3 regions of the Paenibacillus sp. NN59 genome follow, and region 1 is predicted to be linked to each of the others. Evidence: predicted binding sites of a transcription regulator. Region 1 holds the regulator's gene; each other region holds the start of a gene.

Region 1 (7,420 bases):
CTGTACGAGTCGGGTCTTGAGGAAGGTTTTACGGAAGTTATGGTCGTATATGTACCTAGAGCAGTACAACTGGAGCGACTGATGAACCGGGATCAGATGACCCAGGCTGACGCAGAAGCACGCATTGCGGCCCAGATGGATATTGAACGCAAAAAAGAGCGGGCAGATATCGTTATTGATAACAGCGGATCATGGGCTCAGACGGAGAAGCAGCTTGAATTATTTTTAACGCATAAGGGTTTATTATGAAAATATTGCGTAAAAAACGTGTACTGCTGATCATGTTTGTTTCCTTTGTACTTGTGTTATTTCTAAATACGAACTGGATGGCCTGGTTTTATCCGATTGAATATAAGGAAGAGATTCGGGCGCAATCCCAAAGTTATGAGGTTGATCCGTTTCTGATCGCTTCGATTATCAGGGTGGAGACCAATTTCAAGACCAGTAAAGAATCCAAACGTGGTGCGATCGGACTGATGCAGCTCATGCCGGATACGGCGAACTGGATTCTGGAACAAGCCAAAATTCCGGATACTTCGCTGGAGGAATTGAAACATGAACCCGGGCGAAATATTCAACTGGGGACATGGTATCTGCGTAATCTGTCAGACCAGTTCGGTGGCAACGAAATTGTGATGATTGCCGCTTATAATGCAGGACCGGGGAAGGTCAGCAGCTGGTTGAAAAATGGTGTATGGGATGGCACACTTGAAACGGTGAAGGATATTCCTTTTGGCGAGACACGCCACTATGTACAACGGGTTATTTACTATTATAATCAGTATGTGAAGATCTACGATACGTTCTAAAGCGATTGCTCGGAAAAAGATAAGGAGAAGCACGGAGCAGACCGGTAGTGTACCGGCCGCCCCATGCTCCTCTGTGTAACGTATTACGATGCAGATAATTATTGGTATTGACCTGCCAATTGCTGTTCTGCAATTGTTACCAGACGCTTCGTGATGTATCCACCGATCGAACCGTTCTCGTAAGAAGTCATGTTACCTTGGTACCCATCTTGTGGGATGCTGATTCCGAGTTCTTGAGCTACTTCATATTTCATTTGCTCCAGGGCTGCGGAAGCTTTAGTTACAACCAAGTTGTTGGAGTTACCGTTGCTTTGTGCCATTGCTGTTCACCTCCTCGCGGGTTGGTAAAAGTATTATGTGTCGCGAATGCGATTTTCATTACAAAATATGCTCAGGGAATATGTGGTAAAAAGTAAAAGTGGGAAGTGATCTAAGTTGAAATGTCCTTATTGTGGTTATTTAGGTACCAAAGTGTTGGACTCCAGACCAGCGAATGAATCGAAATCCATCCGCCGCCGCCGCGAATGCGAGCAGTGCGCGAGAAGGTTCACAACCTTTGAAATGATTGAAGAAACACCGTTGATCGTCATTAAGAAGGACGGCAGCAGGGAAGAGTTCAGCCGTGACAAAATTCTCCGTGGTTTGATCCGTGCGTGTGAGAAGCGTCCGGTCTCTGTAGAAACGCTGGAGATGATGGTATCTGAAGTGGAGAAGTCACTGCGTAACACAGCTGAAGCTGAAGTGGAGAGCCGCCAGATCGGCGAGCTGTTAATGGAGCAGCTGTTTCCGGTTGATGAAGTGGCGTACGTGCGATTTGCTTCTGTGTACCGCCAGTTCAAAGACATTAACATGTTCATGAAAGAACTGAAATCACTGCTGTCCAAAGAAGATCTGGAGGACTAATGTAGTGGGGAAAAGGAGAAGAGCAATCCGGAGCTGCATCTGGTATATACCGTGTGTGCTCGTAACATGAATGTTCTTCTCCATAGATTTCGGTGTTTCAGAAGGGTATTGACAGTCCAGAAGGGATTTTATATGATATAGAAGTCGCCTGTAAAATGAGTTTTTAGCAGTGCTGGACAAGATGTAACATCATATCCTGGGGCCTTAGCTCAGCTGGGAGAGCGCATCGCTGGCAGCGATGAGGTCAGGGGTTCGATCCCCCTAGGCTCCATAAGAGTGTGTGACGAGAAACGGCAGAAATGCCGTTTTTTTGTTTTTGTGAAAATCAATTGACGCAGGTGGAATTCCTAATATGATGAAATGGGGGAGGATTGCTTATGCCGAAAAAAGATAATATGTTAGCCATTCTATGGATGTTGAATTCGGGAGAGAAGTTGACTGCAAAGCAAATATCTGAAAAGTTAGAAGTGAATATAAGAACCGTTTATCGGTACATTGATGCACTATGTTCTAGTGGGGTGCCGATCATATCCGATGCAGGTCATCATGGTGGATATAGTCTGCTGAATCATTTTATCAGAGCGCCTCTGCTATTTGATATGGAAGAAAAAAAGACACTTCTTCATGCTGCTGTTTTTGCAAAAGAAGCCGGATATCCATTGACTGAGACATTAGAGAATGCGACAGCCAAGTTGAAAATGTATTCGAATGAGCAACAGGAGAGCACACTAAACCAACAATTATCTGGATTTGAAGTGATAAACCGCATGGCCAGCCCTTCGAGTCAGCTCGTATTAGCGGAATTGGAGCATGCTGTTGAAAAGGAAATCACTGTAGAGATAGATTACCGTACAAACCATGAAGAGAAGCCAAAGAACAGGCTGATAGATCCGTATGGAATCGTTTACTGGAACAATAAATGGTATACAGTTGCATTTTGCCACCGAAGAAATGAAATACGAAGTTTTCGAGTAGATCGGATTTTACGAATCAAGCGTACTCAACTCATTTTTAAGCGTCCTGAAGCTTTTTCTAGCCGTGATTTTTTTATGAAAAACCTGTTACCTGATCTTGTGGGGAAGGAAGGGTTAATTTCTTTAAGGATCGAAGGCAGGCCGGAAGCGTTAGATGAACTAAGCATGCATTGGTTTTTCGGTCATCATCTGCAAGAGCGAATATCTAATCAAGCCATCTTTTTATTTGAAAAAAAATCCATTCATAATTCTGTCCCTTATTTTCTTCTATCCTATGGTAAATCCATTCGAATCATCGAACCCCAGAGTGTGAAAGACAGACTTGTGGCTATTGCAGCAGAGTTAATGGAATATTATCAACAATAATAGCTTCACTGACAGCGGATGTCAGTGAAGCTATTTTATAATGAAATAGTCAGTGATTATCGATGGATTGTAGTCCTTGATAGATAAGAAAAGGGGAGAAATTCAAAATGAAAAACACAGTATATCTTTATGTTTTTGACAGCATGTCCGATTGGGAGATAGGTTATTTAACTGCTGAGCTAAACTCAGGAAGATACTTTAGAAAGGGACTGGCTCCAGTACAAATCGTTACTGTTGGGCTCGAAAACACTCAAGTAATTACAATGGGTGGGTTGAAAATAACACCTGATATTACAGTGGATGAGTGCAACATTACAAGCGTAGATGCATTGATTTTACCTGGGGGAAACACATGGACAGAGGATGTTCACAGGCCCATATTAAAATTTGCCGAGATGTGTTTACAGGAAGGGATCGTAGTTGGAGCGATTTGCGGAGCTTCCATAGGACTTGCTCAAGCAGGCATGTTAGATTCCCGCTCGCATACAAGCAATGATCTAGCGTATCTTAAAATGATTTGTCCGTCTTACACAGGCGAAGAATATTACAAATTGGACGTTGCTGTTACGGATGGAAAACTGATCACCGCTTCCGGAGTAGCTCCACTTGAATTTTCTGTTCATGTTTTAGGAGCGCTAGATGTATTTTCTCCAGAAACATTAGATGCATGGTATCGTCTTAATAAAACTCATGAACCTCAATATTTCTACGCGTTAATGAATTCAATCCAATGACCGCTCCCGTTCAAGAGAAACGCCATCACTTCAATGTGATGGCGTTTTTTGATGGATTGCTCCGTAAGTCTGTCTTCTTATCGGAAGTGAAAGAAAAGACGTTTTTAAAATGGTCCTCTACAATGGAGGACTTTAGTTATGTTGCTTAGCCAGAAGGAGCGTATCATCCTGTACGCGCTTTCAATTATGCAAGTGTTCGATGAACCTTACAAAGAGAGTAGCTGCTTCAGAGCGGGTAGCAGTGGCTTTAGGAGCAAAGAGATTGTCCGAATTGCCTAATACAACACCGTTGCTCCGCATCACCTTAACGGCCTCCAATGCCCATGAGCTCATCTCATTCTCGTCGGTGAAGGACTTAGACTGGCTTTTAGGTATTTGATAGCCCTTGTACTGCATGTAGTTGTAAAGGATCACTAACATCTGCTCGCGAGTCATCGGAGAATTAGGGTCAAACAGATTGGCGTTTAAACCGTTGACTATGCCTTTTTCTGCCGCCCACTCGACTGCCGCCGTGTACCATTGTCCGTCCGTCACGTCGCTATAGCGGGAACTCCTATAGTCGGTTTGTTTTACGTTCTCCAGATTGGCTAGTACCTGCACGAACATTGCACGTGTCATTCCGGTGCTAGGTGAGAATGATGTAGAAGTCGTGCCGTTGAAAAGGTTGTATGTGTAAGCGGAATTTACGTTACTGTAGAACCAGTCATCCATGGTGGTATCCCTAAAAGGATTGCCCGATCGTATGAGGAAGCCCAATGAGGTGGCATCATTGAATGCAAGCACCGTAGCCTCACGGATGTTTAGCGACAAGCCGCTGTTTAAGTCGACTTTTGCTCCGTCCGGTCCAATCAATATCGTACCGTCGCCCCGTATCTTTGATCCTTCATGGATATGCAATTGATTGTCATTTGGCAGGTTCACGTTGGCTACTTTGCCACCCACAGTGACCGTACCGTCGTTTTCGATTGTCGATCCACCAGAAATGGTCACTGTGCCTTTGCTGCTAGGTAGCGTCACTTGGGCGATCTTGTCCGCCGGAATAGTCACCTTACCGTTAGAGTCTATCGTTGTACCCTCTGGTACCGTGATCTCGATCTCGCCTTTGGTTGAAATCTTGCCGCCACCGGGCAGGGTGGTAATTCCATTTTTGTCCGTGACAGCGGGTTTATCCTTCGGTGTAGTCAGGGTGTAGTTCGAATTTGATATTCCGTTATCTGTCCCGGTGCCCGTACTGTCGGAGTTGCTTGTGTTACCAATGTTGCCTGTATTACCGGAAGTTCCACCAGAACCAGGCACGGTAGGAGTTGTCGCCGCTGTTGGCATGGCCGTCACACTGATCTCTGCTCCATCGCCCTTCGCGTTCAACGCGATGATCTTGAAGCTGTAGCTTTGGCCGTTTGTCAGGTTATTGAAAGTATATTTGGTCTCCGCCGCATCCAATGTGACTGGCGGTACGTTGCCATACCATACCTTATAGCCTAATATCGCGTTACCACCGTTGTCAGCAGGAGCAGACCAGCTCAAGGTGACCCGTCCGTCACCCGCTGTTGCCTTGAATCCGCTCGGCGCTCCGGGCACGACCGGTTTTCGCTGCGCGAACATCCAATCAAAGACATCTGTGTAGTCATTGTTCCAGGCCGGCAAGTTAGAAGATTGTGCCGTGGGAGCTATACTCCAAGTCCCCATCGTTATCTCGTTGTAGAGAACAGCCGCTTCAACTTCATGCGCTATATAATCCGCCAGAACAGGTGTGTTGGCAGGATTAGGTCTCAGATTAGGCTGATCAAATTGATTGTAAGGCCACGTAAGTACCTCATTACTCTCAAAGCGTGAAGCCCTTGCGTTAATCATTTTTGGCATATTGTTATTGATGAAGTTATTGAGGTTAGTCTGGTAGCCACCAACGTTATGAGCATTCAAAAACATCCAATAGGCCAAGTTATTGTGTGCGTTATTGGAGTTAGCGTTCGGTGAACCGCTTACCGGAGCCATAGGTGCGGCGGCAGCGAAGAAGCCGGGATAGCTGTTAACTAAGTTGTTCGTATACTGTCCGCCCCAGGAGAAGCCTGCTGCGTAGACACGATTAGGATCTACTTCGCCGCTGGAGATCAGGGCGTCAATGACCTTCTTAACATTCTGTGTGGAGGGAACAGAAACGCCATTATAGGAAATATTCAGGATGTGGCTGGCGTATTTTTCGGGATTCTGGGCCATTTTTTTCATTAGAGCGACGGAGCCGTTGGCAGATTTCATGGCCGCTTTTTGGTCTGCCGCAGCGTTTGTGCCGCCGCGTGACATGCCGTGGGTGTACACATATAACGGCAATCCTTTCATCACGTTACCGTCTTCATCCTTATGAAGGTAGAGCGAGCGATTGACCGAATTATCCGTGAAGGTTGTGAACTTATCAAGGATGGCATTCACAACTTTTTCTTGCTCAAAAACCACGTTGTGAAGTGCATTCCCCTCTGTCAGCACGATCTCACCCTTTGGGCTGAGGGTGTAAACCTGCTTTGTTGAGTTACTGCTGCCGTCCAGTGTTGTATTGCCGCCGCTTTCTGAATAAAACTCAGACTCAACGACGATGTAACGCCCGCTCGCCAGTCCGTCCTGATAATCTGGTGAATTGCTAACCGGCCCCACATAGCCGCGTACCTTCGGTTCATCATTAGCATATACCCTTGTGATCTTGCGTGGTCCTTCTAAGGTAACCGCTTCACCATTCAGGGTGGTGTTCCTAACCGATAAGGCGAACAAGTCCGGATTAAGCGCGGAGCCTAACGCCGCCTTTCCCTCGCCTAAATCAATGATAACAGCCGTTGTGTACTCGCCACTGGCAAAGTTGTCATTCCATACGATAAAGGGAAGTACCCCTGCGTCCGGATCGTTCTTGAATGTCACATGAATGGTATGGTTAGCCTCAATATTCGAAAAGGTATAAGAGCCAGAAGATAGAGTCACAATCTCGCCATCTACCGTTACCGTATCCACAACTTTACCGGAATCGGGGGTAAACGTTATTTCTTTGTTAGAGCCCCGATCTACTCTCAGCACATCGCCGGGTGGGTTCGACATGATTGAGCCGCCCGGTCCGGCAGTGGCGGTAATGGATAATCTAGTGTCCACTTCATTGGCTGAGATAAGCTGCAGGCTGTCTGTAAATGAATCAGAGCTAGTATAAGCCGCGTCGGGTACTCCAAAAGAGGAAACGACTTCATAGCGGTCACCGCCGTTTTCCGTTGAGTTATTAATGTAGACCTCAAAGGTAATCTTTCCCTCCTGTAAGGTCAAGTTTCTTTTGGGTATTCTCATCTCCACGATATATCCAGTTTCCGTAATCTGGGTCCATGCAGCTCTGCCAGGAGCGGCCTGCCCTGAAAACACACCCGTCGCGCTGACACGCCATTGATTAGAGCCACTGGTTCCGGTACCCACATAAAACTCCAGGCTGTCATACCGGTGATCTCCGCCAGCTCCCTGATAAAGATTACTGTCATTCACAACTACGCGGGCATACAGGTAGTCGTGATCCCAGAGGATTCTGGCTGTGCCCGTGGCATGGGGTCTTGGGTCGGTGGGCACCGTGCTTTTGTTGATGTGATGTTCCATAGTTTGGCTCCAGAGTGGGTCGTTT
Region 2 (7,420 bases), 2.7 Mb from region 1:
CGTTGTTCGCTCAAATATACATTTAGACTTGATCTAACTGTTAAAATCATTCTAACATGTCCCATCTATCTACTGCATGAGGTTCGTATGAGGTTCAGATGAGGTTGTTACGCTAAAGATGAACCAATTATGAAGAGAGCGAAACAGGCTTCATATATCAACGAAACATAAAAAAGCGCAGACCGTTTATTCAACGATCCACGCCATATTTCATCTTAATTAGCATAATCAGCATCTCAGTGATGACCGCTCATCTAGCTCATTTTACTGAACTCATTATGTCTTTAGATCATCAGTCCTGTAAGATCCTCATACCCCATGCGGGATAATAAGCCATTACCATCTAACTCCTGAACGTTCTTCCCGCTCTTATTTAATTCCATCTCAAGTATGCACTGCAGAACTTCGGCGACAAACTTGGGCTGGTTCAAATTAACAGCGTATGTTCCACCCTCTTTCTTCATCCGTAATCCTTCATTTAAAGGACTGCCGGAAATGGGTGTATCTCTGGTTACAAATATAATGATATATTTTTTGTCTTTATTTTCCGTAATAATCGTCAGTTTGGATCTGCAGTAGATGTCTCTAGCCGTTCTGTAGCTCCACCAATAAGTGCTCCCATCGACCACTATTTTTCTCATATTATCTAATCCGCCAATCGATAGCCCACGCCTCTTACCGTAACGATATATTGCGGCGAAGAGGCATTATCGCCCAATTTTTTGCGCAAGCTTTTGATATGCACATCCACCACATTGCTTCCACCTGTAAAATCAGTCTCCCAAATATCACTAAGCATCTCTTCACGCGAGATGACTGCACCTTTGGCATCAATCAGCTTGAGTAGCAGATCATACTCCGTTTTGGTCAAGTGAATGCGATCCTGATCACGTTGCACGCTCATGCGCTCCCGATCCAGCACCAAGTCTTTGAATCCGATTCGCTGTCCCTCTTCAGGTAAAAAAGCTCGCTTAGGCATTACAGGACTACTTCCAATCATGCGCTGTACACGGTAAAGTGCCTCCTGCGGACGTGCAGGCCATACAAGCAACTCCTCCTGAAGCATCGGTCCGCTTGCACTGCCAATCATCTTCTCCCCCACCAGGTAGAGACATGGTGTCGTTTGTTCCGCCTCGCGGTTCAACCGGCTGTGGATTCCCGTAAATGCATCAATCGTTCCGGCAACCGAGAGGTCATAGATCAGTAGATCAAAAACAAGGCGTTCATGGAGATCCGGTTCCCAACGATGGAACACAAGTACGTCAAAGCAACTATCTGTCAGAGCCTTCACCAGCTCATGCACCTGACCCGGCATCGGGCTGATCAGAATGACACGTCTGGTAATCGGGCAGTTGTCCACGAGAGGTGCCGTTCCTGAATCTGCCAGCGCAGGTTTGACCCGAAGTGGCAAACGGCGGCCTGACCATTTCACTTTTACTTGACCCGTTTGGTTTTGCATTCCCCGCAGACACCTCCAAATACCACATGTGCATGATCTATTGAATAACCGGTCTCTGCCGCTACCTGCTTCATCCATTGTGGAGGAACTTCTGTCATCACCTCGTCCACTTTACCGCATACTTCACACATAATATGCTGGTGATCATCCATCCGGGCGTCATATCGGCTTGCTGTTTCGCCAAGTTTAAGCTCCCTGATCAACTCTTTGTCTGTTAAATAGCGAAGAGAATTGTATACAGTGCCATAAGCCAGATTGTACCCCTGTTCCACCAAGCGATTCATTACATCCGCAGCCGTTGGATGGTCTTCTGATTTACGTACGACATCATACACGGCTTGCCGTTGTATTGTCAGATTTAACGTTTTCACAACCAAGTCCCCTTTTTTCTATTTTTCAAATGTATATACCTCTCGAACATATTTGTTCGCTTTAGCTTTTACATATCAAAAGAATTTTGATTTAGATTAAGTATAAATCTTAATGCATATGGAAGTCAATATTGTCCCGTACGGCTACGTTTTAGAATTTTATAGCGCATTAAAACCAAACCCTTCAAACATTTGGGATTATATGGTTCGCCCCCACACTGATTTTCAGATAAAATAGAGGGATGTGCGTAAAAGGGGGGGATGCTGGTTGTTAAGCACGTTTTTTGTCAATCTCTGTGTGATCATTTCCTTTCTGTACCTGTCAGGAATCATCGCCAAATACTACAGCATTCGTTTGCCTTTTCCCTCGCTTCGCGTGCAGCTGGTCGGTGGCTTTTTATTCGGTCTATACGGTACAGTGCTTATGAATTATTCTTTCCATATTAATGACACTACCATTGTGGATCTGCGGCATTTGGCTGTCGTAACTGCAGCCGTATATCTGGGTGGGCTCGCTTCTGTCATCACCGGAATCATCATTGCGATCCTTCGTATCGTTATGTTTGGTGTCACCTCAGCAGCCATTGATGCAGCATTTATTATGATCCTACTCGGGCTGGCTGGTGTGTATTTTGCCTACGCTTCGTGGTCCAGATTAACCAAGATTATTACTATGAATCTCTTAGGCATGACCATGATATTTATCGTACTGCTAATGAACACGCCCAGCATGAATACATTGATGAAAGTATATCCCATACAGATGACCATAGCCTTTGCTGGTGGCCTTTTCATATATTTCATCGCTGAATTTATTAATAGATCTAACGAGATGTTATTTCTGCTGGAACGACGAGCCTCTACAGACCATCTGACGGATCTGAGCAATCGGCGGCAATTCGAGCAGTCTCTCCAGTCTGAGCTTCAGCATGCTAGGCAGTATCATCAGAAGCTTTCCTTGCTGGTTATTGATATTGATCGATTCAAAAAGGTAAACGATACGTTTGGTCACTCTGCCGGAGATTCCGTATTGAAGCAACTTGGACAATCGCTTGTAGAACATGCGCGTTCCACGGATCTTGTATCCCGTAACGGTGGAGAAGAATTTGCAATTCTATTGCTCGATTGTGGATATCATCAATCTATGGCTATTGCAGAATCCGTGCGGAAAGCTGTGGCCCGATCTCTTTTCATCCTGCCAGACGGGCAGACCGTAAAGCTCACGATCTCCATTGGTGTAGCCGTTTATCCTGATCACTGTGATGACCACGATGACAACGACCTGTTTGATCAAGCTGACCGTGCGCTATATGAAGCTAAAAATACGGGACGCAACAGGGTATGCTCACTGCCGCCCCGCAATATCACGGTTGTAGATAATGATTCATTTTGAGAAGATGATTAGTCTTAACGACGAAACGAAAGGGATGTCTCACCTGCCTCAACCAAGGCAAGCGGGACATCCCTTTCGCATTCATTAAACCAATAATGTTCTTCAGTTTCTATAGAAAACCAGTTGGAGTCAGGCCAGAATTTTTTCAATCTCTGCAATAACAGCAGCATCCAGCTTAACTCCAGAAGCTGCAGCATTTTCCTTAACCTGTTCCGGACGGCTCGCTCCGACCAGAGCGCTGGAAACATTATTTTGCCGCAAAATCCAGGCCAGTGCCAGTTGTCCCACCTTGAGGTTCAGCTTGTCTGCAACTTCAACTAATTGACGTACTTTGCCGATGCGATCTGCGTTAATTTTCCCTTCGTCCCAGCCAAGCTTGGCTGCCCGGCTATTCTCCGGGATATCGGAGACAGATGTATATTTCCCTGTCAGCAAACCTTGTGCAAGTGGTGAATAAACAACCTGTCCGATACCTTTACGTTCACCCAAAGGAATGATCTCGCTCTCTATATACCGATCAAACATATTATATACCGGTTGATTCACGACAATATGATCCAGCAACAGGCGATCTGCTGTACCGAGCGCAGCTTCCATCTGAGCCGCTGTCCACTGGCTCACACCTACATACAGCACTTTACCATGACGCACCAGATCGTCCAGTGCACGAAGGGTCTCCTCTATCGGTGTCTCCTGATGATAACGATGGCAATAGTAGATATCGACATAATCGGTGCCAAGGCGTCTCAAGCTGGCCTCGCACTGCTCCATAATATGTTTGCGGGACAAGCCGTGATCGTTAGGGCCATCACCCATTTTGTTAAACACCTTGGTTGCGAGAACATAAGAGCTTCGTGAATACGCTTTCAATGTTTGACCCAGCAATACTTCTGCGGCTCCCCGCTCATAGGCGTTGGCTGTATCGAAAAAGTTGATCCCTTCATCAAATGCCGTTTCAATTGATTTCACCGCATTTTCACGTTCCACATATCCTCCGTACGTCAACCAGCTACCTAAGCTGATTTCGCTTACTTTCAGTCCGCTTCCACCTAACCTGCGATAATCCATGAATACATGTCCTCCTCAGAATGTAGAAATGATGAAGTTAAGTTCCATATCCTATTGTAACCCAACCTGAACAAATGGAAAAACATATAAGTAGAAACTCAGGAAAAACAGCAAAAAAAGCACACCGCGAGTGATGTGCCTTCTGTAACCTTGGTAGAGAAATTCATCTTCTCTTTTTATGGCAAAATAATACTCAGTGCATTTAAAAGCTCAGTCTGTCTAACTGGCTTTGTCAGCACGGCATCAAAAACCTCCGTCTGCTGAATATTCATATGCATCCCATATGGAACGAGCACAATGACAGGCAGGCCTTCAATCTGCTGTTTCAGCGCAATGACGAAATCGACTGTAATGCCCTCACGCAAGCCCAGATCTACAACAGCCACATCCGGCTTATAACCTTCCTTGATCCATTCATATGCAGAGGCTGAACCCGAAGTCATGCGCACATCCATCTCCCAATTCCGCATCAGGGAGGATACGCCCTGCAAAATATCAGGATCTTTGGCGAGTAGCACTTTTTTAGCTTTCAAACGTTGCTGCACACTTGTGATTTGCGGCAAATCCCAATATCTGCGTAATGGCAATGAAATCCGGAACTCGGTTTCGTCACCTTGCAGGCTGTTCACCTGGATACGACCATGCATCAGAATGGCCAGATTCTGGCTGACTGCCAGTCCCAGATTGCTACCAATCAGTTTTTCCGTACTGATCGCTTCCGGTTTGGCAGTCGAAACTCGCAAACGGTTGTCGGATAACATTTGTCCTGTGTATCTAACCCGTAGCAAAAGCAGGCTTGTATCCTCTACTTCATCTCCCCTCATCTCTGCTGTTACCAGTACAGCACCTTCCCGAGTGGAATCCATGGCGTATTGCATCACATGGCCCAACATCTGGCCAATCTTGATCTCATCACCAATGAAAACCTGCGATACGTTCAGATTCAGGTTTAACCCCAGTTCTATCTTTTTGCTCGCAGCTGTTCCGGCGTAGAGATAGACAGTGTTCTCAATGGTGCTGACCAAATCAAAGGGATCATCATGAATAACCGTTTTCCCTGCCTCATTGATATTAAAATTCATCATATTGTTGAGCAGTGAAAGCAGAATATTACCGCTCGTTTCAATCATGTTCACATACTCAGCTTGTTCCTCCGACATGTCGGGTGTCCGCATCAGATCTGTCAATCCCAAAATGCCGTTCAGCGGATTACGGATCTCATGACTCATCAGTTTGAGCATTTGTGTCTTGGTCATGGCCTCGGATTCGGCACGTTCCTTCTCTGCCTGTAATTTCTCTTGCAATTGTTCTGAATGGCTGAGTCTCTGCTCCTGAACGTGCAGCGCACTCTCCAGGTCAACAACGTATCCTAGAAAAACAGCCATAGCTTTCAGCGTCTTCATATCGGTTTCACTGATGTTATACCCTGGATCATCCATTATGCATATCGTTCCGAAAGCTTCACCTGTTCTACGTACAATAGGTACTCCCACGAAAAATCGATTACCCAATCCACCCGTGACATTCATTGATCGTGTTACAGAATGTTCGGTGGTATCCGAAATGGTAACGACACTGTTATTGTCTCTTAAGACCAGACTACAGTAAGATTCCATAAAAGGAAGCGCAGTCCCTTTGACTATTAATTCTTCCTTGCGGTTGAAGGCTTCCAGAATGACATTAGTCACTCCGTCATTCGTGGCTACGAAGATGGTATTCACTCTTAATATGCCACTTAATACGTCCACAATATGGGCCGCTGCTTCTTCAATATTTTCATAGAAGCCTTGGTTAACGCCTTCTACCGTCCCCATGATCCAACCCCTCTTTGTTTGTCTTGGCTGCTATATTAAGTTCACCGATCAGAATGTTGATTCACATGCAGGGTCTGCCGGGGAATCCGAACGATTGTCACAAACTATACTTATATGTTTAACACCACAGAAGTACTAGAGAATCATACTGGTGCCTGTAACCTCTTTTCTCACCGAACAGATCTGAAAAAATACTTCGATCCACGATATCTGACTTGTAAGTTTATACTTGCAGGGTAAGTAGAAATTATACGCCTCTGTTTGAAATTTGGGAACCTCAAACCCGCGCTAAATCCCGGAAGGTGCTCTTCCACCTCACAAGGGGTGTGATCATAATCACACCCAAAAAACCACATATAGTTTATAAATGGATAATACAAATCTACATGTAGTATATAACTCGTATATTAATCAAATTATAATCTATTCAAAAATCATTTAGGAGGCACGTTACATGACTATGCTTGAGCATGCCGCACCACCGGCAACCGATCTGTTATCTGACCTGGGAAGACGTATTATTGGCGCAGAAGACGCTGATACGCTGAGGGAGAATGCAAATCTGAATGGAGATTCCTTCAGCGGCAAGATGAGCAGGCTTGGATCGGAGACAGCCAAATGGCATGCCATGCGCCATGTATTGCCAGAGGTGCTTGCAGATGCGGTGGAGAATGGCGATCTGTATGTGCACGATCTGGATCAGTATGCCCTTGGAACAACGAACTGCATTTTTATTCCATTCGATCGATTGCTTGCTTCTGGCTTCAATACAGGGAACGGATCGGTTCGCACACCACAGACCATCATGTCTGCGATGGCTCTGGTCGCGATCATCTTCCAGTCACAGCAAAACAGTCAGTACGGCGGCGTATCCGCCAACAAAATCGACTGGGATCTGGCGCCTTACGTACAACGCTCTTTCATCAAGCATTTCCGCAAAGGTCAACGGCTTTTTGATGAACAAGCCTTGCTGACGGACGAGAAGCTTCATCTGAACAGTGCTGAAGCGAAGCAACAGTGCCCGCGGGCATTTGCTTTTGCAAGTGAGGAAACAGAACTGGAGACAGGACAAGCCGCCGAATCTCTTATACATAACCTCAATACGATGAGTAGCCGAGCGGGCGGACAGATTCCTTTTACATCGCTAAACTATGGTATGTGTACATCAGCGGAGGGTCGTCTGGTGTCCCGCTCCCTGCTCGAAGCAACGATTCGTGGCCTCGGACATGGGGAAACGCCTGTATTTCCACAGCATATTTTCCAGTGTAAGCAAGGGGTTAACCAAGCTCAGGGCGACCCGAACTATGACTTGTTC
Region 3 (7,420 bases), 190 kb from region 1:
TTCGCCACGCCTGTTACGGATCATGACTTTGGACAGCTCATCTTTGAGCTGCTCCTGATTTTTGGGCACACGTTTATCGACGACAAAGTTGGCGGCAAAATCGCCTTGACGACCAAGCTGACCGGGCTTCAGCAGGTTAATGAGATTGAAAAGCTCGCTCATGTCGTTCTGCACAGGCGTAGCAGTGAGTAGCAGGCAGTATTTTTTGCGTAATTGCAGCATGAATTGATAATTGGTTGTTTTTTTATTTTTGAGTTTATGTGCTTCATCAATGATGATCATGTCATAGTCCATACTTAGTAACATATCTTTGTGCGGGTCTCTCTTGGCAGTGTCCATAGAAGCAACAACGACTTCATTTTGCCAGGAATAAGCCTTTTTCTGTGCAACTGCTGGGATGCCAAATTTGGTATTGAGTTCACGTACCCATTGCAATACCAGAGAAGCGGGGACAAGAATTAACACTTTAGATACAAGACCACGAACCATATATTCTTTCAAAATCAGGCCAGCTTCAATCGTTTTGCCCAGACCTACTTCGTCAGCGAGAATGGCTCGGCCTGACATTTCGAATAATACTTTGCGTGCCGTATCCATTTGGTGAGGAAGTGGGGTCAGATCTTGCAAATGTTTCAGACATTGAATTTCGTCAAAGTTCGGAATGAGATTCGTTTCTTCAGCCTGAATACCGAGTTGAAAGAGTCGGTAATCCCCCCAAGGACCGCCCTTGTCCAAACGAGATTCAAGCTGTTCCAGCCAGCTTCGATCAAACTCAAGAGGAACAGGTAAGTCAGCTACAGGTTGATTCATATGATGCGGATGTTTCCGGTTCATGATGCTTCCTCTCCGTTCTTGTGTTATTCGTAGGTAATAGTATGGACGAAGGAAGGCAAGTTCATAACCCGTTTCAGAGGATCTATGATATAGATCACATAGAAAATCAACATATAGTGTAATATAATGGTTATAAATCACTACATGTAGTATATAGGCATAAATTATTCTCAAAGACAGCATTGAATTTAAAATGAACGGTTTATTCGGGGAGGTTGATTGCAGAGATGGCATCCAACAATACAGGAACGAACCAACAAGTGAAGCATCATGAGAACAAACATAAGCTGGAAGGGCTCAGCGAGAAAATATTTCTGGATCGGTACGCATGGAAGGACGCCGATTCAAATCATGCAAAAGTCGGAGATATTGTACTTGTATTAACGAAAGATGATCCCAAGTTTCCGGTGAAGGAAGTCGGTGAGATTGTTGAACGGCAGGCACAACTAGTTAAAGTGCGGACACGTAGCGATACGATCATTGAGACCGATGTGGAAAAGTTGACACTTACGATAGAGAAAACACCGGAAGAGATGTGGGATCGTCTTGCCCGAGCGATGGCAGCTGTTGAATCGACACCTGAACAACAGGCTGTTTGGGAGAAGAAGTTTCGCTTGGTGCTGGATGACTGGAAACTGGTTCCTGGTGGACGTATTGCTGCTGGTGCAGGGGCCAGTGATGAGTTGACGCTGTTTAACTGTTATGTCATTCCTTCTCCGCAAGACAGCCGGGGCGGCATCATGAAGACGTTGACCGAAATGACTGAAATTATGGCTCGCGGCGGTGGCGTGGGTATCAATCTGTCATCCCTTCGTCCGCGGCGGGCTGTGGTGAAAGGTGTGAACGGCTCGTCCAGCGGATCGGTATCCTGGGGCGGTTTGTTCAGTTATACGACGGGGCTTATCGAACAAGGCGGTAGCCGCAGGGGTGCGCTGATGCTGATGATGAACGATTGGCACCCGGACGTGCTGGATTTTATTACGGTTAAACAAACGATGGGGCAAGTGACCAATGCCAATCTGTCGGTCTGCGTAAGCAATGCGTTCATGGAGGCTGTGAAGCAGGACGGTGATTGGGAGCTTGTTTTTCCCGATACGAGTGACCCGGACTATGATTCGCAGTGGGATGGGGATCTGACCAAATGGAAAGAGGCAGGCCATAACGTTATTCCATACCGGACAGTGAAGGCACGTGAAATATGGTATACGATTATTGAATCCGCCTGGAAATCAGCCGAACCCGGTGTTGTATTTATGGAGTATTACAATCAGATGTCGAACAGCTGGTATTTTAATCCGATCATCTGTACTAATCCTTGTGGGGAACAGGGCCTTCCAGGCTGGGGCGTATGTAATTTGTCAGCAATCAATTTGTCCAAATTCTATGATGAAACAAACCACGATGTGGCATGGGAAGAGCTGGCGGAAACGACGCGCATTTCGGCAAGATTTCTGGACAATGTGATTGACGCGACGCCGTATCATTTTGAAGAAAATCGATTAAATCAGCAACGTGAACGCCGGGTGGGGCTAGGAACCATGGGACTTGCGGAGCTGATGATCAAACTGCGTATCCGTTATGGCAGTCTTGAATCGCTAGATTTTCTCAATAAACTGTATGGATTTATGGCAAAGGAAGTCTATCTCGCTTCAGCGGAGATTGCCGCGGAGAAGGGGGCGTTCCCGGCGTTTGAGGCAGAACCTTACTTACAAAGTGGATTTATGAAACAGATGATCGCGACGTACCCAGAGGTTGGAGAGGCGATCCGTCAAAAAGGAATTCGTAACGTGACGCTGATTACTCAGGCGCCTACGGGAAGTACCGGAACGATGGTGGGCACATCGACTGGCATTGAGCCGTATTTTGCTTTTAAGTATTTTCGCCAGAGCCGTCTTGGGTATGATGAACAGTTTGTGCCGATTGCTGAGGAGTGGCTGGAGCAACATCCTGGTGAGTCCCTACCGGATTATTATGTGACGGCGATGGATCTTTCGGCCGAAAATCATATTCGCGTGCAAGCTGCCATTCAGAAGTGGGTGGACAGTTCGATCTCAAAAACGGCAAACTGTCCGGCTGATTTTACGGTGCAGGATACGGCAGAGCTGTATGAGCTAGCTTTTGATCTAGGTTGTAAAGGGGTAACGATCTATCGGGACGGCAGTAGAGATGTTCAAGTACTTTCTACTTCGAAGAAAGAAGACACCTCAGCTATTGAGGGGCAGAATGCGGATAAAGAGGAATTCAACAGTCTGGTAGCTGAGTCCGTTTCGGTAGCAAATCCGGTGTATGCAGAGCGAGAGTCCAGTTTGCCAGACTTGGGAGAACAGACTACGGGTGTGGTGGATAAACAATATAAACGTCGTCCACAAGTATTGCGCGGAGCAACGTATAAGATGCATACGCCGTTTGGCATGGCTTACATTACGATTAATGATCTGGACGGAACACCGGGTGAGATTTTCCTCAACGTAGGCAAGGCAGGCTCCGACGTGTTTGCGATGGCGGAGGCACTGGGCCGGGTGTGCTCTCTATTCTTGCGATATGGCGATCATGGTCATAAGGTGGAGTTGCTTATCAAACATCTGAAAGGCATCGGAGGTTCAGGGGCCATTGGTTTTGGAGCTAATCGTGTGGAATCCATTGCGGATGCCGTCGCGAAAGCGTTGGAAAGCCATGTTCAGATAAATGAGGATATTGGAGTGAAGAATCCGATCAGTGCTAAGCGTATGAACAGCAGCAACAATACAAAGGAAGTTCTGCTGAACACGCAGACACCGACCTCACAACTGGACGATGCTGGAGGTGAGGGGCAAAAGACTCCTATACAATCTATCGACTTATGTCCTTCATGCGGCTCGGCGTCCTTGATCAATGTGGAGGGCTGCAAAACATGCAGTAACTGCGGATACAGCAAGTGTAATTAAGCTATTCCAGAACAAATCTGGAGTGAATTGTTGCTCTAATGAGCCTGAACAAGGATGTTCAACCTAAAAAGTGTACAGACGAAGTGCTGACATACCAGCACTTCGTTTTTTGTGTTGCTAGACTTCAATCGAACTGCCTAGACGTCGATAGGTCTCTTTAGTCAACGGTGTACATTGAATCTAGTTTCATCTGAATTATTTATTCATTAGACATCCCTTTAATCTTAAATATGTTAAAATAAGGACGGTGTTCTTACAAATCCAGTTAAAAGAGGCACATATTCCGTTTAAATGAATGTTCATGTCAGGTTCTGGACGAAGGAAGGAGGTAGCATCTATCATGAATAAACATTGGAAAAAGTACTTGTTTTTGTTTGCTCTGATCGTGCCGATCTCAGTAGGTACCATTTTTACGCTCCCATATCACCATCGATATATTGCAGTAGCTCTATTTCCACCTCTATTTTGGATGCTCTACTATTCATGGATCACATTAGAAAGAAAACGGGATCGTTAGTAAAGGGTGGTGGAAAGGTGACAATGAAGGCGTTATTAACATTAAAAGAAGCTTCTAAGAAATACGGCGGCCGAGAAATTTTAACAGATGTATCGCTTGTGATTAGCCAAGGAAATTGCATTATTATAAGAGGAAACAACGGTTCCGGGAAAAGTACGATGCTCCGAATGGTGAGTGGATTAATTCCATTAACGTCGGGTCAAAGGTTACTTGAGCATAGGAATCTGGTGATTGGATATACCCCGGATCGATTATCGAAACTAAGGATGACTTCGACGGAGTATCTGACACACATGGGCAGAATATCAGGTATGACTAAGAAAGAGTTGAAAGAACGTATCAAGGAGTTGCATGATTTGTTTCGTCTTGAACAGAGTGATCAGTTGAAGATGAGTCATTTCTCAAAAGGAATGTTGCAGAAAACAAATGTAATGCAAGCTATGATTAAGCCGCCAGACCTTCTGGTATTAGATGAGCCTTTCTCAGGATTGGATGAAGAGTCAACGGGGCATTTGCTTCATTCTCTGAACAAAATTAAGGAAGAAGGGACATCGATTTTGGCAGCCGTGCACGATCCGTTATTAGCAAGTCAATTGGAAAGCAACACATACTGGATTCATCAAGGAAGACTGAGTAAGGAGAGTATACATACGTCTTCTGAGCAGAAGGTTGTATATTTTGAGCTGGAAGGCAGCATAGATTTAAGCGTTGTTGATCATCTTCTTGAATTTTTCCCCGATATTACATATAAAAGAAGTGAAAATGGTTATATGGTCATGACTTTTATGTATAAAGATTATCGTAGTTTTTTACCCGAATTTATAAATAAAGGTGGAGAGATTGTTAGTCTAACGAGAAAGGAGCTAGGCTAATGATTTCATTACTGTCATATTTACATACCTGTTTCATGCGTTCTTATCGCTATGGTCCGGCTACTTTTGTATTTTTTATGGGGATTATTTTCGTATACAGTGTCGTTCCGAATCCAGTAATGGCTAGTTATGCATTTTCAACAACATTTATTTTTATTATTTCTGTTGTTATTTGTTATACGTTGATTGATATGGAAACGACAAATCAGGAATCGGTTACGGTATTGCATAGTGGCGGTTTGGTAAAACTTTATGTTGCGAAATTGTTATATTGCTGGCTTTTTACGATTCCACTCGCTCTGTATGCCGTTTCGTTCCCAGCCATTTTTCAAAAGTTTGATCGAACTCCGAGTGTTGAAGAGCTAGGCATGGCCCTGATTTATCATTTGGTTTCATCTTGGCTGGGAATTGCTTTAGCCTGCTGGTTTAGTTCTAAGTTTGTTCGTTCCCGAGTCATGTCTTTTTTAATGCTGAGTGTGCTCATTGTTATTACACTTTCTGTGAAAGGTATAGAACAGGTGTTGCCAGACGGATTTACACCAATGATTTATCTGTTGCCTCCTCTAAGTAGTACTATAGATGTGTTAATTAATTATGATGCACAAAGTCTATTTAAGAAGCTAATGGTAATAATTATACCGCTCGTATATGGTGCGATTACAGCAGGATTATTTGTTTTAATGATTCACAGACGCAAGCTGGATTCAATGCAATGATATTCTCGTTCCACCTCTAGAGTCCTAGGAAGGAAGAAGCAATTATAAGCAAAACTTTCAATCCGCTCTGAGTTAGGTTTATAATGGATAGTGGCTGCTGAGCAAGTCGGCGGCCTTTTTCTATTGAATAAGTTCAGGTAATTATGTCCAGTCGATGAAAAGCACTATATTAAACATTAAATATAGAGTATGATTTTACAGCTGATTATGCTGGCAGAAAAGGTTACATCGGTTAAACGGGTTTGTAACTATTCTTGTCAATTATGAAGTTGTTTTCAGGCGTATAATGCTAAACGTAATCGTGAAATCACGAGAAAATATAAGTTAGATTCACAATCAATACAACTAAATCTATAGGCAGTTCGTCTTCTTTATGTTGTAAATGAAAGATGGAAGGTGCAATACGTATGTTAATAACAACTAGAATGAGCCAGTGTAACAGGATGCCCCGATCTCGATGGATGTGGACTCGCAGTAACAAGGAGGGGCGAGCATGTCACAATCAGTGAAAAAAAAGAGGCATATGAACGGACTGGATGGCTTACGAGCCATCGCGGTACTTGGCGTGATTGCTTATCATTTAAATTTGGATTTCATTCCGGGCGGGCTGCTCGGTGTAGGTATATTTTTTGTTCTGTCAGGCTATCTGATTACCGATATTTTGTTATCCCAGTGGCGGGAACATGGGCGCATTGCGCTTGGAGATTTCTGGTTAAGGCGGTTTAGGCGCTTGTTGCCTGGCATGCTAACCATGACAGCGGTTGTGATGCTCTGGCTGTTATGTACAGACTCGTCCCGGCTTGCTTCACTCAAAGGGGATATCTTATCCGGTGTTACGTACATAAGTAATTGGTGGTATATCTTTCACCATGTTTCGTATTTTGAAAGTTTCGGTCCGCCATCACCTTTTGGACATTTCTGGTCACTGGCTGTTGAGGAGCAGTTTTATCTGCTTTGGCCGCTTCTGTTAATTGCAGCGATCGTTTTGTTCAAAAGAAAGGGATGGCTGGTCGTCTCCATTGTCGTTGCAGCTGAACTTTCAGCTGGCGCCATGGCCATCATGTACAACCCGGATTTGGACCCGAGCCGTGTATATTATGGAACAGATACCCGTGCATTTGCCTTGCTTGCCGGGGCAGCGTTAGCTGTAGTCTGGCCAAGCCGGAAGCTGTCTGGCACATTGCCTGCGATGAATCGGCTCGTATTGGACGGATCAGGAATTGCTGCCCTAGCGGTGCTAATCTATATGATGCTGAATACGAGCGAATACGACTCGTTCCTGTATCAGGGGGGCATGGTGATACAAGCGATTGCCGCAACCCTGCTGGTGGCAGTACTTGCCCATCCTTCGTCTTTGCTGGCAAGGATTATTGGGGCAAAGCCATTGCGCTGGATTGGTGAACGTTCGTATGGAACATATCTGTGGCATTATCCGATTATTGTTCTGACCAGTCCTGTTGTAAATACAGGGGGTGCACATCCTGTACGTATGTTGCTACAAGTCGTTGCAACGGTTGTACTTGCATCGATGTCGCTAAAATATATTGAAAACCCGAT

Evidence for each region. The regulator NrdR, encoded in region 1, represses ribonucleotide reductase genes. The targets are predictions, from matches to a motif close to AACACNATATATNGTGTT.
Region 2: ACT89M_RS26305 (anaerobic ribonucleoside triphosphate reductase) is a predicted target of NrdR. The motif match lies at 6,452-6,469, and genes of this name have one in related genera.
Region 3: ACT89M_RS10525 (adenosylcobalamin-dependent ribonucleoside-diphosphate reductase) is a predicted target of NrdR. The motif match lies at 938-955, and genes of this name have one in related genera.

The regions. Positions count from the first base shown of each region.
Region 1 is NZ_CP199678.1:2,163,796-2,171,215, forward strand. It holds gene coaE (dephospho-CoA kinase) at 1-249, shown strand, start outside; gene ACT89M_RS09735 (lytic transglycosylase domain-containing protein) at 246-809, shown strand; gene ACT89M_RS09740 (alpha/beta-type small acid-soluble spore protein) at 908-1,129, opposite strand; gene nrdR (transcriptional regulator NrdR) at 1,245-1,712, shown strand; tRNA gene ACT89M_RS09750 (tRNA-Ala) at 1,911-1,983, shown strand; gene ACT89M_RS09755 (helix-turn-helix transcriptional regulator) at 2,090-3,052, shown strand; gene ACT89M_RS09760 (type 1 glutamine amidotransferase family protein) at 3,160-3,786, shown strand; gene ACT89M_RS09765 (S-layer homology domain-containing protein) at 3,967-7,420, opposite strand, start outside.
Region 2 is NZ_CP199678.1:6,032,431-6,039,850, forward strand. It holds gene ACT89M_RS26275 (hypothetical protein) at 285-641, opposite strand; gene ACT89M_RS26280 (winged helix-turn-helix transcriptional regulator) at 647-1,459, opposite strand; gene ACT89M_RS26285 (Fur family transcriptional regulator) at 1,435-1,830, opposite strand; gene ACT89M_RS26290 (GGDEF domain-containing protein) at 2,129-3,223, shown strand; gene ACT89M_RS26295 (aldo/keto reductase family protein) at 3,353-4,291, opposite strand; gene ACT89M_RS26300 (hybrid sensor histidine kinase/response regulator) at 4,468-6,105, opposite strand; gene ACT89M_RS26305 (anaerobic ribonucleoside triphosphate reductase) at 6,560-7,420, shown strand, end outside.
Region 3 is NZ_CP199678.1:2,351,401-2,358,820, forward strand. It holds gene ACT89M_RS10520 (DEAD/DEAH box helicase) at 1-834, opposite strand, end outside; gene ACT89M_RS10525 (adenosylcobalamin-dependent ribonucleoside-diphosphate reductase) at 1,062-3,758, shown strand; gene ACT89M_RS10530 (hypothetical protein) at 4,099-4,275, shown strand; gene ACT89M_RS10535 (ATP-binding cassette domain-containing protein) at 4,299-5,147, shown strand; gene ACT89M_RS10540 (hypothetical protein) at 5,147-5,863, shown strand; gene ACT89M_RS10545 (acyltransferase family protein) at 6,357-7,420, shown strand, end outside.